One region of the Shewanella sp. SP1S1-7 genome, then DNA from elsewhere that is predicted to be linked to it. Evidence: predicted binding sites of a transcription regulator. Region 1 holds the regulator's gene; each other region holds the start of a gene.
The links. The regulator LexA, encoded in region 1, represses DNA repair genes until DNA is damaged. The targets are predictions, from matches to a motif close to TACTGTATNNNNATACAGTA.
Positions count from the first base shown of each region.

Region 2: a site for LexA is predicted at 2,393-2,412, ahead of dinG (ATP-dependent DNA helicase DinG). Genes of this name have one in related genera too.
Region 3: a site for LexA is predicted at 1,574-1,593, ahead of dinB (DNA polymerase IV). Genes of this name have one in related genera too.

Region 1 covers NZ_JAUOEU010000004.1:185,710-190,002, reverse strand. The annotation lists gene plsB (glycerol-3-phosphate 1-O-acyltransferase PlsB) at 1-2,117, opposite strand, end outside; gene lexA (transcriptional repressor LexA) at 2,278-2,898, shown strand; gene Q4Q49_RS05325 (cell division inhibitor SulA) at 2,895-3,407, shown strand; gene coxB (cytochrome c oxidase subunit II) at 3,810-4,293, shown strand, end outside.
Region 2 covers NZ_JAUOEU010000009.1:83,221-87,513, forward strand. The annotation lists gene Q4Q49_RS09590 (DNA polymerase II) at 1-2,315, opposite strand, end outside; gene dinG (ATP-dependent DNA helicase DinG) at 2,436-4,293, shown strand, end outside.
Region 3 covers NZ_JAUOEU010000015.1:66,811-71,103, reverse strand. The annotation lists gene Q4Q49_RS13060 (methyl-accepting chemotaxis protein) at 1-1,427, shown strand, start outside; gene dinB (DNA polymerase IV) at 1,617-2,693, shown strand; partial or broken gene Q4Q49_RS13050 (LysR family transcriptional regulator) at 2,737-3,643, opposite strand; gene Q4Q49_RS13045 (DMT family transporter) at 3,736-4,293, shown strand, end outside.

The DNA.
Region 1 (4,293 bases):
GTCTCGCTTACTGAACTGGCTAACAATAATAGTTGGCTAGTGTGCTCTGGCACGACAGCTAAGGTATCAGTCTCGACCACTAACCCTTGTTCAATGAAGAAATCCAGCACTTGATTGACATAGGCAGGTACATCTTTAATGCCCATAAAGAGTTCTGCTTTCAGTAGCGGATAAAAATCGGCAACGATTGACACCACTTGCTGACGCGGGATCTGCTCATTATGCGTTAAGCAGCTCGCAATTAATGACGGCACAATAAATAAGTGAATGATATTGTTACGATAGTAAGTCATAGACACAGCCTGACTCGCTTCGATAGACACGATTTCACCTAAAGGATCGGCACAAACAACAAACTTATTCAGCTCTAAACCTTGCTGCACTAAATGCTTACCATCACCTTCGGCAACCGAAGTATAAGTAGTGTAAGGCACTTTTTTGAGTAGGGTCAGATACAGATCAAGCTGACGCTCCAACAGACTGCGCTCTAAGGCATTTTGATCTGTGGCCAGCAACACTAAACTCGTCAAGGTCACCGAACTCGCCGCCGCCGCATCGTTGATATTTGTCATCACTCGATTCGCTAGCACGTTTACCGCTGGCGTTAACCAACTCGGTTTTTGCTCAGGATCATCGGCTACCTCATTACGCCAGTTTGGCGCACGCTCATTTAAGAAGTTTTGCAGGGTAATGGGCTCGCCAAAGTTCACATAACCTTGGCCGAAATTACCCAGTTTGCGGATCGCGCCAAACACTTGCCACACAGATTCTTTTTTCTTTTTCTTACCGCTTAATTCTTTATGGTAAGTCGCTACCTCCATCACATGGTCGTAGCCTAAATATACAGGCACTAGCGTGACTGGACGCTCGATACCGCGCAGCACGCTGTTCATCGTCATAGCGATCATGCCAGTTTTGGGCGCCAATAGACGCCCCGTACGTGAGCGGCCGCCTTCGGAGAAATATTCCACCGAATAACCTTTAGCAAACAGTTGATCTAAATATTCACGGAATACTGCGGTATACAGCTTGTTGCCATTAAAACTACGGCGGATAAAGAAGGCACCACCGCGACGGAACATAGGTCCGGCGGGCCAAAAGTTGAGGTTAATACCGGCAGCAATGTGCGGCGGAACCATGCCTTGATAGTACAAAATATACGATAACAGCAGGTAATCCATGTGGCTGCGATGACAAGGCACATAAACAATCTCGTGACCATCGTGGTGCAACTGGCGAACTTGCTCGGCGCCTTTAATGTTGATCCCGCTGTAAAGCTTGTTCCACAACCAAGTTAAAAAACGCTCAGCAATACGCACTAAACTATCTGAGTAATCTGCTGCGATTTCATCAAGGTACTCAATAGCCGTCTCGCGCGCTTGGGTCTCAGAAATCTTTTTGTTGGCCGCTTCTTCTTGAATCGCTTTACGCAGCGACTCGGATTTGAGCAACGAATGAAATAGTGCTTGGCGATTTGGCAACACAGGTCCAGTCATCACCTTACGTTGACGACGGAAATGCACCCGCGCGACCCGCGCTAACTTATGAGCGATCCCCATGTCAGTGCCGTGTTCGTCGGCCATGTATCGCAGGGATACCGCATTCGAAAATTGTACGAAGTTATGTCGACCTAAGAACAAAATCATCAAGCACTTGCGCAGCCAAGTCGGGTTTTCCCGCTCAAACACAGCCGCCTTCATAGTGTCGTCTTCTTTCCCTGGCGTCCGGCCCCAATACAGGCTCACGGGCACCAGTTGAATGTCTAATTCAGGGCGTTCCTTATGCACGGCCAACAAACGCATAAAGCATTCGAGGAAAGGCTCGTTACCGGCACGCTCGCCAAACAGCGGCTTACGCCCTTGAAGGCAGACAACCCGAGGCGCAATCACACCGTTTGCCACTAAAGGCTCATAGGGGCTCGGCAGTCCTAACTTAGCCGTAATTTCGCTCAGGGCAGCGATGTCACTCAGCGATTCCGTTTTCATCACATAAGCAAGGGGTCTGGAGGCATCCAGATTCAGATCGGCAAAGGGATCCTGAGGCACAACAATAGTGTGCACTAAGTGTTTTTGGATCCAGCGTAATGATTTCAACCAAAGAGAGTCGTGTTTAGGCATTATTCTTATGCAATTAAGTACGTTTACTAGCCCGGTAGAATACCAGACTATGGGTAATATTCGCTAATTCTCTCCAACATAGCTAAAAAGTGGTTAATACTTGCGCTGCAAATAATACTGTATATACTAACAGTAACTGTATAGAAAAACAGGAAATACCATGAGACCTTTGACGCCACGCCAAGCTGAAATTTTAGAGCTAATTAAACGAAATATTGCCGATACTGGCATGCCACCCACACGGGCAGAAATCGCGACCCGTTTAGGTTTTAAGAGCGCCAATGCGGCTGAAGAGCATCTTAAAGCGTTGGCGAAAAAGGGCTGCATTGAGATCATGCCAGGCACATCGCGGGGCATTCGTCTGACTGCGGAAGTCGAAGAAGTAACTGAAACAGGTTTACCGCTTATCGGTCAAGTAGCTGCTGGCGAACCTATTCTCGCCCAAGAACATGTTGAACAGTACTACCAAGTCGACCCAAGCATGTTCCATCCCGCCGCCGATTTTTTACTGCGGGTTAAAGGCGACAGCATGAAGAATATTGGCATTCTCGAAGGAGATTTGCTGGCAGTTCATAAAGTACAACAAGCTAGAAATGGTCAAGTGGTTGTCGCTAGAGTCGACGACGATGTCACTGTTAAACGTTTCGAAAAAAAAGGTAATGTGGTCTATCTACACGCCGAAAATGAAGACTATTCCCCGATTAAAGTGGATTTAGGCTATCAAAGTTTAACAATTGAAGGACTCGCCGTCGGTGTGATCCGTAATGGAGATTGGCTATGAACAAACTACTTGGCAATGCACCCCGCCACCCGGGCTTGTGGCTCGATGAAGTCCGTGATGCCGACTATGACTGGCACCATGCACCTATCGCCTGCATGCCAACGAAGACTCAAGGTCGCCAAGAATTAATCCATCTGAGCGCGCAACTCGCCCAGTTAAGCCAACAGGGCCGTTGGTTAGTGCTCATCAACCCGCCGAGTATTGGCTACAAACAAATGCTCGCCAATGCAGGCGTGCGTATGGATAGAGTCTTGCTGGTGCACGCGAAAGATGAAGTGGAAACCCTGTGGGCGATGGAAAAAGCCTTAACAAGTGGTACGTCCAGTGCGGTTATTACTTGGACCCAATCATTAGATGCACGCGATAATCGTCGCCTGCAAATTGTCGCTAAAAGTGCCCGCGCCATGGGCATAGTGCTAGAAGACGTAAACAGTCACTTACATGGCGACGTACGCATTGAGCAAGGTAGCCTCTTCGGCCAACAATCTTTTTTTAGCGCTGTACATTAAATATTCATTTAATTTTTTACCTTGAAAGCCGCCTCGCCTATGAATGTGAGGCTTTTTTTTGGCAATTTTTCAGACAATTAGATAAATAAGTGATCTTGATCAATATTTAAACAGCAAGTATGGTTGGTTTAGTCGGCGATGATATATCGCCGCCCGTGGCAAATAAATCGAGCCGTAATCGAGTTCAAAATGCCACTAAAAATAGAGAACAGATTTATTTCAGTCGTATGTGCCAGCGTGGCTAATACCAGCAGTAATAATACTTAATTAAAAGTAACAGCCGCCAACGCACGTTGAAGTCAAAAAAGCTTTTTTGGGAACTGAAGAGTTTGCATAGAGTTGAGACTTACTGTGTTGCTCTTCTTTGTAGTTGCTATTCGCAATTGGCAGAGGAGAAGTCTTGTGAAGCAATTGTTGTATTGTTTACTCGTGGTGTTATTCGCACCACCGTTGGCCGCCGCGGACATGCGGTTCAACATGACCCCTGGCGTAACCGAGATCAGTGGCAAGGTTTATCACTTGCACATGACCATCTTGTATATCTGCTGCGCCATTGGCCTTGTGGTCTTTGTCGTGATGATTTACGCCATGATCAACCACAGAAAATCCAAAGGCGCTGTCGCGTCCCACTTTCACGAAAGCACTAAAGTTGAAATCGCTTGGACGATTCTGCCATTTATCATTTTGATCTTAATGGCGATTCCTGCGACAAAAACCTTAATTGCGATGGAAGATCCCAGCGACGCCGATCTGACCGTTAAAGTCACGGGTTCCCAATGGAAATGGCATTACAGCTATTTCGATCAAGACATTGATTTTTACAGCATACTCGCAACCCCTAGAGCACAAATCGACGGTACCGAAACCAAGGGTGAACACTACCTAT
Region 2 (4,293 bases), on a different contig from region 1:
GGTGACGTTCTGTACAGTAAGGGTTCCGGTCCATTTACAGTAATCAGGTAGTCAATTTGCGCCCCACGCTTGCCAAAAGAGACATCACCTGTTATGCCGCATAGTTGCTGGGCGACTTTAACATGTGGTGAAGATTTAGCTGTGTAATCTTCAATATTGCGCCGCATGCGTTTACGAAATACCAAATCATTATCCAACTGACCATCAAGCAGTTTTTCAAACACGCTGGCTAAATAAACACTGATATCCCTTTGGTTAAACATTCGCTCATAGAGTGACTCTTGGACTTTGCGCGCTAAGGGGCTCCAATCACTACGCACTTGTTCCATCCCTTTAAAGGTGAGCTCAAGTTCATCGCTCGCATTGCGCCACGCGCCAACATAACGTTTTTTACTGCCTTCTAATGAACCTCTTAAGGTTGGCATAAAGAACTGCTCGTAATGCCGCTCAAACTGTAACTCGAGAAAACTCTCAACTTGGTGATCAGCACAGATCTTAGCCTGCCACTTAGCATTGATATCCTGCGCCAGAGTGTTACCTAAGGCGTTAATGTCTGATAGATCAGGCTCGCTGCCAAGCCACACAAAGGTCGAATCCGTATCGCCGTAAATCACTTGATAGCCCATCTCTTCTATCCATGCGCGGGTTTGTTTCATGATTTGATGGCCGCGCATCGTGATCGAACTTGCCAACTTGGCATCATGGAACACGCAGCCTTGAGAGCCTAAAACCCCATACAGCGAGTTCATGATAATTTTTATCGCTTGGGATAACGGCGCATTGTGCTCACGCTTAGCCTTTTCGCGCTGCTCAGATAAGGTTTGAATTAGCTTAGGTAAAATAGGCTGTTGCCGACTGAAACGGCCACCGAGAAACCCCGCAACACATTCAGACTCGGGCAACTGCAAGCCTTCAATCAATCCCTTAGGGTCGATCAAAAAGGTGCGAATAATGGAGGGATACAGACTTTTAAAATCGAACACTAAGATGTGTTTATAAAGACCCGGCACAGAATCCATCACGTAACCACCAGGACTTTCAACGCCCTGACTCACAGGCTCTGCAGGAGCGACATATCCCGCGCGATGTAGATGCGGTAAATACAAATGATTAAACGCCGCCACTGAGGCCCCTACACGTCCCAGTTCTAAACCTGTCAGTTCAGCACGCGCGAGGGCAAAATCCCACAATTGAGTGTGAGTAAAAATATCCCATACTAGGCGGCTATCGGTAAGATTATAATGCGCTAAGGCTTGTTTATCGGTCTTAAACAGCTGGTCAATTTCTTCAACGCGATTATCGACGTTATGAATGGCCTTGCCTTCACCTAATAGTTGCCGCGACACAAATTCCAACGAGAAACGCTCAAAGTGGTAAAAAGCGGCTTTAAGCCAATCGATACCATCGAGTACCACACGGCCCGGTAAGACTAAGGTTTCTGGGCGAAACTTATTGTCAACTTTCCAATCGAGCTTAGCGCCACCGCGGCCAATAGTGAGCGGAATCCGGTGTAATAATGCACGGCGTGACAACAGCGCGAGATCGAAACTCACCACTGACCAACCGATAATAAAGTCAGGATCAAACTCATGGAACCACGCAATTAATCGATGGATCAGCGCCGCTTCATCGGCCACCCATTCAATATATTCGGGGGAGTTTGATTCAGCTTCGCCCACCATAATCACTTTTTCATAAGTCTGCTTGAGGCTGCCTTGCCCCACGTCTCGGCCACTGTCTTGACCATATAGCGCGACCGAATAGAGTAAGCCCTCAAAGCTGCATTCAAAATCCAGTGAGATACAGCGTAAATTCACCGCCGTTAAAGGGGCAATACTCTTAGCCCGCTCGGCGATAAACACGGGCAGCGAGTTAGCCTCAAGACTGTCGCTAGTCGGCGCAGAGAAATGCCCTAAAAATGCCACATCCAGCGCCACAAACCGCTCGATTAAATAACGCTGTTCAGGGCGAATATCCGCTTCAAATAAAGGGATATCGGCATCTTTTGCGATGCGCTGTAAGGTACGTAAGCTGTTGCTCGATTTAGCATAAACTCCACTGACGGAGCCGCCTTTAAAGCTTTTGAGCGCTAACGGCACAAACCGCAATGCTTGACCCGGCGTTTGTAACTGTAAAGCCGCCACATCCGTTTGATGACAAAAACAAATGTGTTCAGTGCCTTGCACTTCCACCAGCACAGGACCTTGGGCGGTCGCCAGATAATACTGCAACACTAAACTCCCATGACGATGAATCGCATGGCGTGTTAAGACTCGACCTTGTACACTAACGGCCGTTGTTGCCTCTGGCTTCATCGCATGGGTTCCCAAATCGTATAGCTACTCAATTTAAATGCCGCCAAATGGCAGAAAAGTTTCTTAGGCTATGCAATCACTGTTATTATGTACAGCATTAATTCGATAAAGTAGTGACGCATGTTACCTGACAATGTAAAAACCCAGATCCGCGCCATCTATAAGGATATCGCTACCGCCTTGCCTCATTTTAGGCCGCGCCGCGAACAAAACTATATGGTGGCGGAAATCTCTAAGACCCTCGCCGGCGACTATGACAAAGATAGACGCATCATAGTGGTCGAAGCAGGGACTGGTATCGGTAAATCATTGTCTTATATTCTCGGTACCATTCCACTGGCATTAGCGAGCAAGAAAAAAGTCTGTATCGCCACCGCGACCGTCGCCCTGCAAGAACAATTACTGCATAAAGACTTGCCCTTCTTCCTTGAGCAATCCGGCTTAAATTTCCGCTTTGGCCTAGTCAAAGGTCGACAACGTTATGTGTGTCTATCGAAACTGGCGATGCTCATCGGTGACGACAACAGTACACAAATGGCCATGTGGCAAACTAAGCCTGACAATAGCCAAGTGGCTATGATGCATGGCCTGTTAAAAGACTATAACGAAGGTCGCTGGAACGGTGAAATCGATACCTTAGCCGTGCCGCTGCCCGATCATCTGTGGCAACAAATCGCCTGCGACAAACACAGCTGTCATCGCCAAGTCGCCAGCCACAGAAATTGCCCGTTCCATAAAGCCCGTGAAGATGTCGATACCTGGGACGTGCTCATCGCCAACCACAGCTTGTTATTTGCCGATTTAGAATTAGGTGGCGGCGTGATTTTGCCCGATCCCGAAGACGTGTTTTATGTTATCGATGAGGCACATCACTTACCCATTGTGGCGCGGGATTTCTCCAGCGCACAGGCCACGCTGAGGGGTGCCTGCGACTGGCTCGAAAAAATTGGCAAAACCTGCGCTAAGTTACAAAACCAAATAAAGAGCAACAACATCATTGCCCCCGCGCAGGCGATGCAAGATCACTTAGGCGATCTTATCGCCCAGCTCAATCAAGTGGCCCACTACTGCGATACCCAGACAAAGCACTTTGCTAATCCTGAAAACCGTCTGCGTTTTGAGCACGGCAAACTGCCTGACTCATTACTCATTCTGGCTGAAAACCTTGCAGTGACCTCTAATCTTGCCCTCAAACAGTTTAATAAAATGCTGTCACTGTTGGCAGAGGCGATTAAAGATGGCGACATTCCTAAACATCAATCCGAAGCACTATTAGCCGAAACCGGATTTATGCTGCAAAGGCTCGAGAATCTACAAAAATTGTGGAAGATGATGGCCAAGGAAGATAAACATAAAGGTGCACCTATGGCGCGCTGGGTTGAGCTCATCACAGGTAAACAAGTGGATTATCTGTTTAGCGCCTCACCTATCGAAGTCGGCTTTATGCTGGAATCCATGCTATGGCAGAAAGCCGCGGGCGTAGTTTTATGTAGTGCCACGCTGCGCGCACTCAATAACTTCGACCATTTTGTGCATCAAGTCGGTTTATCACTCAACGATGGCAGCCGTTATTTAGCCTTACAATCGCCCTTCGATTATCCCAATAACGCGACACTTTATTTACCCAAAATGCGCACTGAGCCGACGGACGATGCCTATACGGCTGAACTTGCGGAGCAAATCGTCACTCTGATTGAAGGAGAAATGGCTACCTTAGTGTTATTCGCCTCCTACTGGCAGATGGAAAAAGTGGTTGAATTACTTGAAGGTAAACTCACCACTGAGCTGCTTATTCAAGGCAATGCGCCACGGCAACAGTTGTTAGAGAATCATAAAGCTAAGTGCGATAAAGGCGAACCGAGCATATTATTCGGCACCGGCAGTTTCTCCGAAGGCCTCGACTTACCCGGCGATTATCTGACGAACTTGATCGTCACTAAACTGCCCTTTGCGGTGCCAACCTCGCCCGTTGAGCAAG
Region 3 (4,293 bases), on a different contig from region 1:
TGGATATCTTGATTGATACCATTGGTAAATCCCTGCTGGCACCGATTAAATACCGTGATTTTGGCCAAGCTTTCCTGATGACAGACGAAGGCAAGTTGGTGTATTTCCCTGGTTTTTCAGAACGTTTCCCGCCGGGTTCTTTGGCGAATCAAGTGGATACTCAGTTTAAGGACACATCAGGATTTTCTGCATTACGACAACAGATGCAAAGGGAAGCGCAAGGGTTTGCTAATGTTACTTTTAATGGCGTGCCCCAACGGGTGAGCTTTGTGACTGTGGGCGGCGATTATCCCAAACAAAAGTGGCACTTAGCCTTTATGTTGCCCCACGAAGTGATTGAAGCACCAGTGACCGCCGCGTTCTGGAATGCCAGTATGGTCGCCATAGGTATCATGCTGCTAATGGGCGTGACGGTATGGTTGATGTTGCTGCCCTTTAGACGCCAGTTAGCTAAGTTATTGGATGCGATGGAAGATATCGCCGAAGGTGACAGTGATTTATCAAAACGTATTCTGATGGATCGAGAAGACGAGTTAGGCAAACTTGGCGATGCCTTTAATCGCTTCGCCGAGAAAGTGCAGCATATGTTGTTGGATACGCGCAGCTTAACCCAAGAGGTTGGCACGGGCGTTATTGATGCGCGGCAGATCTGCGACTTAGCCGTGTCGTCGGTCTCATCGCAAAAGCAGCAGATAGATTCGGTGGCTACCGCCGCAACGCAAATGGCGCAAACCAGTCAAGAAATGGCTGTCAGTGCACAACGGGCGAATGATTTTGCCCAGAAGGCGCAAACTCAAGCCCACGATGGTACACAGATTGTTTCCCGTGCGACCGAAGGGATGAAAGCGCTGTCACAGCAAGTGATCGCCGCGGCGAAAGTGATTAAACACTTACGCAATAGCTCAGAGCAAATCGGTGAAGTCTTGAGCGTGATCCGTAACATTGCTGAGCAAACTAATCTATTGGCATTGAATGCGGCGATTGAAGCGGCGCGTGCGGGTGAGCAAGGCCGTGGCTTTGCTGTGGTGGCAGACGAAGTGCGCACGTTGGCATCGCGTACCCAAGATTCTACCGCCAACATTCAAGGCATTATCCAAACCTTGCAACAAAGCGCATTGCAGGCTGAGCAAGTGATGGAATCGGGCGTTGAGCAAGCGAAAGCGGGGCAAGAGCTAACGACTCAGGTCGAAGCGGCACTGAATGATATTGCGACGGCGATTATGTCAATCCAACAGCAAACGGTTGAAATAACCGTAGCAATCGATCAGCAAGCCGTGGCGGCCGAGGAAGTGGCGCTCAATGTCGATAATGTGCGGGGGTTGTCGGATCAGTCTTTGCTTTCGAGTCAGGACTTGTCGCAAAGCTTGCAAGGCTTTGAGGATATGACCCGCGCACTTACTCGTAATATCGGCCAATTTAAGATTTAAGCCTGAGTTGGTCAGTGAACTATTCGCTCACTGACCATCAGCTCAATCACGGCATTACTCATAGTGCACTCACAAAAGGAGCTTAGGCTCCTTTTAATTTTAGGTTTCCCGCCAGATCCCCGCTAAATTGATGATGAACACTTGATTACTGTTTTTATATACAGTATTTTGGCGTTGGAGGAATTCAACGTGCGAAAAATTATTCACATCGATATGGACTGCTATTTTGCGGCAGTGGAAATGCGCGACTTTCCCGAATACCGTGGCAAGCCTTTAGCTGTGGGCGGTAGCAGCGATCGTCGTGGTGTTATCAGCACTTGCAGTTACGAGGCACGTAAATTCGGTGTGCGTTCGGCGATGGCGACCGCTTATGCCTTTAAGTTGTGTCCCGATCTCATTTTGGTTCCTGGGCGGATGCAGGTTTATAAAGAGGTGTCGCTGCAAATTCGTGAAATTTTCTCCCGCTATACCCCATTGATTGAGCCGCTTTCTTTAGATGAAGCCTATTTAGACGTGAGTGAGTGCCAACAATATAAGGGCTCGGCGACCTTGATTGCGCAGGCCATTCGCCGCGATATCTTAGCCGAAACTGGGTTAACCGCTTCGGCAGGCATAGCACCGGTGAAGTTTTTGGCTAAAGTTGCCTCGGATTTGAATAAGCCAAACGGCCAATATGTGATTACCCCAGAGACACTCCCTGATTTTGTTAAAACCTTATCGCTGCGTAAAATTCCCGGTGTCGGCAAAGTCACCGCCGAAAAGCTCTCCTCGCTTGGTCTCAATACCTGTGGTGATGTGCAAGCCTATTCTAAACCTGAGTTATTGGCGCGATTCGGCAAGTTTGGTGGTGTCTTGATTGAGCGTTCCCAAGGAATTGATGAGCGGGGCATTTCCGCCGATAGGGAGCGTAAATCAGTCGGTGTTGAAACTACGCTGGCGAAGGATATTTATAGTCTAGAGCAGTGCCAGCAAGTGATGCCGGGGTTGATCCAAGAATTAGCCCTACGTTTGAGCCGCAGCGCTAAAGAGCGCAAAATTCACAAGCAAGTGGTCAAACTCAAGTTTAATGATTTCAAGCAAACCACTATTGAGCATCGCAGCGATGAAGTCTCGATTGTGATGTTTTATGATCTACTCGCACAGGCAATGGAAAGGCAAGAGGGCCGCGGCATTCGACTATTGGGTATTTCGGTCGGCCTCGCCGATTCTATCCTCGCAGTGCCCGAAATCCCAAATGCCCAGACTCAGCTTGATTTAGCGCTCTAGGCGTTTACTGAGTCGATACGCCGCAGACTCATGCCTGAATGGCTCAATAAGCCTCGGGTGGATTCGCCAACATAAAATCAATTAACAGTCTGACCCGCAAGGGTAAATTGTCCCGATCGCGATACATCAAGTAGGCGGTGCGCGGAATACCTTGCCATTCTGGCAGTATTTGAACGAGCTTGCCGCTTTGTATCTGTTCACTCGCCATGCTGATGGGTAATAGTCCAATACCGAGTCCCGCCACGACAGCCTGACTGGCGATCGCCATATCATCGACGGCTAGTTTGATGTTACCCCTCGGCTCAAACTCGAAATCTTGCCCAGTGATATTGTGCTGTAAACGCCACGTTTTTGTGGGCTTAGCGATGATAACCGGATGCAGATCCAGTTCTTCTATGAATTGCAGCGCATGCCACTGGGTTGCCGATGTGCTGGCGCAAAGCACAAAGCTAATCGTGGTGAGTGGCCTTGCAATCCAATCGGGATCTTTAGGTTCACCCACTCGAAAGGCGATATCGATGGCGTTTTCACTGACATCGATATTCATGTTCGACAGGCTTAAATCGATGTCGATATTGGGATAATGCCGTTGGAAGGCGTTGAGTGATTCACCTAGCCAGCGATAGGTTGTATTGATGGGCGCCGAGATCCGCAGTTTGCCAACCGCTTGATGTTTATCCGCATGCAACTCACCGGATACCTGGTTTAACTCGATAAACAGCGGGCCGCAGCGTTCGAGATAACGCTGACCTGTGGCGGTAAGGTTGACTCTATGGGCGTCTCTGTGCAGTAAACGCAGGCCTAATGATTGTTCTAACAGATTGATTCGACGGCTTAAGGTCGAAGGTGGAATGCGGAATGCTTAAGTGCTGCGCCGCGAGCTTAAAACTCCCTTGTTGTGCCACCACCCAAAATAAACGCATATCGTCTAAGGAATAATTAAGTTTCATATTTGGAATTTAAGCTCTCAATCTTGTTTGTTTTAATAATATATGAAACTTATAAACTAAGCTCAATCCCAATTACCTCCCTAGAGTCCGATATGAAATCCCATACACCTTACATGACAATTGTTTGTCTACTGATTTGCGTTTTTAGCTGGGGCAGCGTGTTTCCCATTGCTAAGCGAGTGCTGGAGGAGATGTCAGGGGAATCCCTCGTATTCTGGCGTTTTACCATTGCGGCGGTGACTCTGGCGTTATATATCGTTTTTACTCGTCAGGCTTGGCCCAAATTGAGTTTGGCGCAATACATTGTCATAGCGCTAGTAGGCGTGATTGGTGTGGGCGGTTTAAATCTGGCGTTATTTAATGGCCTGCAGCATACCTCTGCAGCTAATGGCGCCTTGATTATGGCGCTCAGTCCGCTGGTGACTTCAATCGTCAACGCGTTATTACAGCGTGAATGGCTCAGCAGACAACAAGTGTTCAGCTTAGTGGGCGGTTTGGCGGGCGTATTGCTAGTGATCACTAACGGCAGTGTGCAGCAATTACTCAACTTTAGTTTTAACCAAGGTGATGTGATGATTGCCGCCGGCATGTTGGCGTGGAGTGGTTATACCATTTGTTCGCAATGGGTCGGCCATTGGTTGCCTGTGTTG